Regions from separate parts of the Methylocystis sp. H4A genome, predicted to be linked through region 2. Evidence: predicted binding sites of a transcription regulator. Region 2 holds the regulator's gene; the other holds the start of a gene.
The links. The regulator PhoB, encoded in region 2, activates phosphate uptake and scavenging genes when phosphate is short. The targets are predictions, from matches to a motif close to TGTCATNNANCTGTCAT.
Positions count from the first base shown of each region.

Region 1 (2,392 bases), on a different contig from region 2:
GGGATAGGTCGGCATCGGCAGCGAGTTGAAGTCGCGCGGGGTCAGAAAGTCGATTTCGGCGCCCAGCGCGCGGGCTGACTGCGCCATGGTTTCAAGCGATCGGACGACGCCATTCACCTGCGGACGCCAGGCGTCCGTCGCCACCAATATTCTCATCAGGCCGCCACAGCTCTCTCGTTTTGCAAGGCCTTGGCGCTTTCTGCGGCCTCCGCCGCCTCGCGTTCAGCCGCGGTATTATGCCAGCGCAAAATCTCGAATGCGCCGTCCTGATGTTCGGCGATCGCGGTGCAGCTTTCGACGAAGTCCCCGGTATTGACATAAAGCTTGCCGGCGATGGTCTTGATCGTGGCGTGATGGATATGGCCGCAGATCACGCCGTCGACATTGCGCCGCGCGGCCTCGGAGGCCAAAGCGTTTTCGAAATCGCCGATGAAATTGACGGCGTTCTTGACCTTCAGCTTCGCCCAGGCCGAAAGCGACCAATAGCCGACGCCGAACATCCGGCGCGCACGGTTGAACCAAGTGTTGAGGACAATCGCAAAATCATAGGCCCAGTCGCCAAAGAAGGCGAGCCAGCGGGCGTTGCGCACGACAATGTCGAACTGGTCGCCGTGAATGACGAGCATGGTCTTGCCGTCGGCGGTCTCATGCAGCGCGTCGTCGACGACTTCGACGCCGCCGAAATTGAGCCCCGTGTAATCGCGCGCGAATTCGTCGTGATTGCCCGGCACATAGATGACGCGCGCGCCTTTTCTCGCCTTGCGTAGGAGCTTCTGGACGACGTCATTATGCGCCTGCGGCCAATACCAGCCGTTCTTCAGACGCCAGCCGTCGACGATGTCGCCGACAAGATAGAACGTGTCGGCGTCATTATGTTTGAGGAAATCGACCAGCAGTTCAGCCTGGGCGCCGCGCGCGCCCAGATGCAGATCGGACAAAAACAGCGTCCGATAGCGCTTGACTGCATGTTCACTTGCCGGATCCGACATCTGCGCTGTGTTGGAGCGCACCGCTTGGGAGACCTTCACCCTGGCGTTTCTGTCGAGCATGAGCTGTTCGCCTCTCGCCTTCGCCGCTTGGCCTGATTGACCAGATTCGCATCACAGCCAGATGACATGGCCGTCTCGGGCTCGAGCAAACGCAAGGTCGGGGAGAGGCGGGAAGGGTTCGCTGTTCGATATTTCGAACGCAGTCGGCTATCTTGCCGGTCGATTCTGAAACGAATGGGCGCGGCTGAAGCGCTGGGGATGATGGGCGTCGAAGGTCAGGACAAGCAAAAAATGCTGGAGGCGGGCGCGCTGGCGCTTTCTGGGCAGCTCGGCGCGACCGTGCAGCGCCTGCGCAAGGCCTATAATTTGTCGCTTTCCGAACTCTCTCAGCAGTCTGGAGTCGCCAAATCGATCATCAGCCAGATCGAACGCAATGAAACCAATCCGACGCTCGCCACCATCTGGCGTCTCGCGCAGGCGCTCGATGTCTCGATCGAGCGGGTTTTGCAGACGACGGAAGACGGACCCTTCCTCGAGAAAACCAGCAAGGCCGATACGCCCATCCTGGTGTCCGACGACGGCAAATGCCGGCTCGAGATCATCGGCTGGATCAAGACGGTCGAGTGGCTTCAGTGCTATGAATTCGCCGCCGCGCCGGGCGGCGTACTGGAATCCGAGGCGCATCAGCGCGGCTCGGTCGAGAGCCTGTCTGTGCGCGACGGCGAGCTTGAGGTCGAGGTCGCCGGAACGAAATCGAGCGTGAAAGCAGGCGAAACCCTGCGCTATCGCTGCGACCGGCCGCACATTATCCGCAACCTCGGCAAAACGCCGGCGCAGGCGACGATGGTGTGCATTCTAAAGGCGGCGGCGATGGAATGACTCGCCGCCGCATGGCGCCCGGGAGCGTTTGCGGCGGCCGATGACGCGCTCCGTGCGTCAGGAGTGCAATTCGCCGACGTGCTTTTGCGAGTAAAGCTGGACGCCGAGCTGCTTGATCAACTCAAGCTGCGTCTCGAGGAAGTCGATGTGCTTTTCCTCGCTCTTCACCACGCCTTCGAAAAGCTGCTCGGAAACGCGATCGTTGATCGAGAGACAATAGGCCGCAGCTTCGAGATACAGGTCGCGGGCGCCGAGCTCGGTCTCGAGGTCCGCCTTGATGATCTCCTCGACGGATTGGCCGATGCGCAGCGGATCGAGCACCTGCATATTCGGGAAGCCTTCGAGGAAGAGGATACGCTCGGCGAAATGATCCGCGTGATGCATTTCCTCAATCGACTCTTCGCGCCATTTCTTGGCGAGCTCGAGGAAACCCCAATTGTGGAAAATGCGGAAATGCAGCCAGTATTGATTGACCGCGGTCAATTCTGCGCGCAATCCGCGATTGAGATAATCGATGACCTTCG
Region 1 is NZ_JADNQY010000027.1:123,161-125,552, reverse strand. Features, by position in the region: gene IYW40_RS15220 (glycosyltransferase family 1 protein) at 1-156, opposite strand, end outside; gene IYW40_RS15215 (UDP-2,3-diacylglucosamine diphosphatase) at 156-989, opposite strand; gene IYW40_RS15210 (XRE family transcriptional regulator) at 1,251-1,868, shown strand; gene bfr (bacterioferritin) at 1,926-2,392, opposite strand, start outside.
Region 1: a site for PhoB is predicted at 1,100-1,116, ahead of IYW40_RS15215 (UDP-2,3-diacylglucosamine diphosphatase). Genes of this name have one in related genera too.

Region 2 (2,392 bases):
GCGAACTCGTCGAATTCGGCGAAACGGACGACGTCTTCAACAAGCCGAAGGAAAAGCGGACGCTTGACTACATCACCGGCCGTTTTGGCTAAACCAGCGATTCAAGGACGGCGCTCATGAGCGATCATATTGTTAAATCCTACGACCGCGACCTTGAGGCGCTCGGACGTCGCATCGCTGAAATGGGCGGCGTCGCGGAGAAAATGCTGGCGGAGGCGATGGACGCGCTCTCCGGCTTCAACGTCGACCTCGCCCATCGGGTCGTCTCCAGCGATCCGCGGCTCGACGCGCTGCAGCGAGAAATCGAGGAGAACGCCATTCTCACCATCGCGCGCCGACAGCCGCTTGCGATCGATCTGCGCGAATGCATCGCCGCGATTCGCATTTCCGGCGACATCGAGCGCGTCGGCGATCTCGCCAAGAACATCGCCAAGCGAACGCTCAAGATCGTGTCGGAGGCCCGCGTCCCGCGCGCGATCGTCGGTCTGAAGTCGATGCACGAAATCGCCGCGATGCAGCTTAAGGACGCGCTGGACGCCTACGCCTTGCGCGACACCGAGCGGGCGCGCGCGGTCTGGCAGAACGATTCCGATCTCGACGCGCTGGAGGATTCCGTGTTCCGCGATCTCCTCACCTTCATGATGGAGGATCCGCGCAATATATCCTTCTGCACGCATCTCCTGTTCTGCTCAAAGAACCTGGAGCGGATCGGCGATCATACAACCAACATATCGGAGACGGTCGTTTATCTGGTGACCGGCGAGGCGATGCCTACGGAGCGGCCAAAATCGCGCGTTGCCGACTTCGGGAAGGATGAGGCGGCGCAATGAGCGAAGTGACTTCCGCCGTCTTACAGCGGAGCGGGAAAAGCGATCGGGCGCCGCGAATCCTCGTCGTCGAGGACGAGACGTCGCTCGCGACGCTGCTCGTGTATAATCTCGAAGCCGAAGGCTATCAGGTCGAGCATGTCGACAATGGCGATGAAGCCGAGCTGCGGCTCGCGGAGTCGCCGCCGGATCTCGTCATTCTCGACTGGATGCTGCCGGGCGTTTCCGGACTTGAAATCTGCCGACGTCTGCGCGCCCGGGACAGCGCGCGAGACATGCCGGTGATCATGCTGACCGCGCGCGGCGAGGAAGGCGAGCGCGTGCGCGGTCTTTCGGTTGGCGCCGACGATTATGTCGTCAAGCCGTTTTCGACTCCGGAGCTGATGGCGCGGGTGCGCGCGCTGCTGCGCCGGGCGCGCCCCGAGCGTGTCGCCTCACGGCTGACTCTCGGCGATATCGATCTCGACCGCGACACCCGTCGCGTGCGGCGATCCGCCCGCGAAATCCACCTCGGTCCGACCGAATTCCGGCTGCTCGAATATTTTATGGAGAAGCCCGGACGCGTGTTCACGCGCGCGCAGCTGCTCGACAGCGTTTGGGGCATGTCGGCGGAGATCGACGAGCGCACGGTCGACGTCCATGTCGGACGGCTCCGCAAGGCGCTGATCCGCGGTCGCGAGAAGGATCCGATCCGCACGGTGCGCGGCGCGGGCTATTCTTTCGACGAAACGTTCGGACACGAGTGACGCGTCCGCCGCCGCAGATTACGCGTAGCGCTGCGTCCGGAACTGATCGCGCGCGCGGCGGCGATCCTGGGCCGGCTGATAGGCGACGCGCGCATGATAGGCGCAATACGGCCCGCCGCCGACAGTTGACTTGCAGCCGCAGAAGCGGAACTCCGGCGATGTCGGATCGCCCATCGGCCAGCGGCACATGGATTCGCGGAGCTCCATGATCGTGACGCGCTCCGACATCGGGATCACTACTTCTTCTTCAGGCGCAAGCCGCGGCGCCGCCAGCGCATGCGGCGTGAAAGCGAGCGCCAGATTGCCGTGCGAGGAGACGCCGTTCATGCGCGGGTGCGTCGGGCGAGGGGCTTTGGCGGCGCGCGGCCGCTGCGCGCTCGCCGTCTTGGCGCGTTCGGCGAGTCCGAGACGATGGATCTTTCCGATCACAGCGTTGCGGGTGATGCCCGGTCCAAGTTCAGCCGCCACTTGGCTGGCGCTGAGACCGTCGGTCCAAAGCTTGCGGAGCAGTTCGACGCGTTCGTCGGTCCATGACATTAGGCTTCTCCATTCTTTCGGGTCGAGCGCGGATCGGATGTTTCTTCCGACCGCAGCGCAGGCCTGAAGCCCTGCGGCGATGTGATTGCGCATCAACACTCGAGAGAACACGCCCAAACGAATTACGCGGGCGCCGACTAGAAACTTTCTGTTTACTTTGAATCATGCGCGAGTCGCGCTGGCAAGCGCGCGCTGGCGTTCTCAACAGGCTTTCGGTGAGACTGTTGCTCGCAGGACTCACCCTTGCGGAGCCGCGCCAGCCGCTTTGACGCTAATGATCGA
Region 2 is NZ_JADNQY010000016.1:119,282-121,673, reverse strand. Features, by position in the region: gene pstB (phosphate ABC transporter ATP-binding protein PstB) at 1-92, shown strand, start outside; gene phoU (phosphate signaling complex protein PhoU) at 117-830, shown strand; gene phoB (phosphate regulon transcriptional regulator PhoB) at 827-1,573, shown strand; gene IYW40_RS03590 (GcrA family cell cycle regulator) at 1,592-2,110, opposite strand.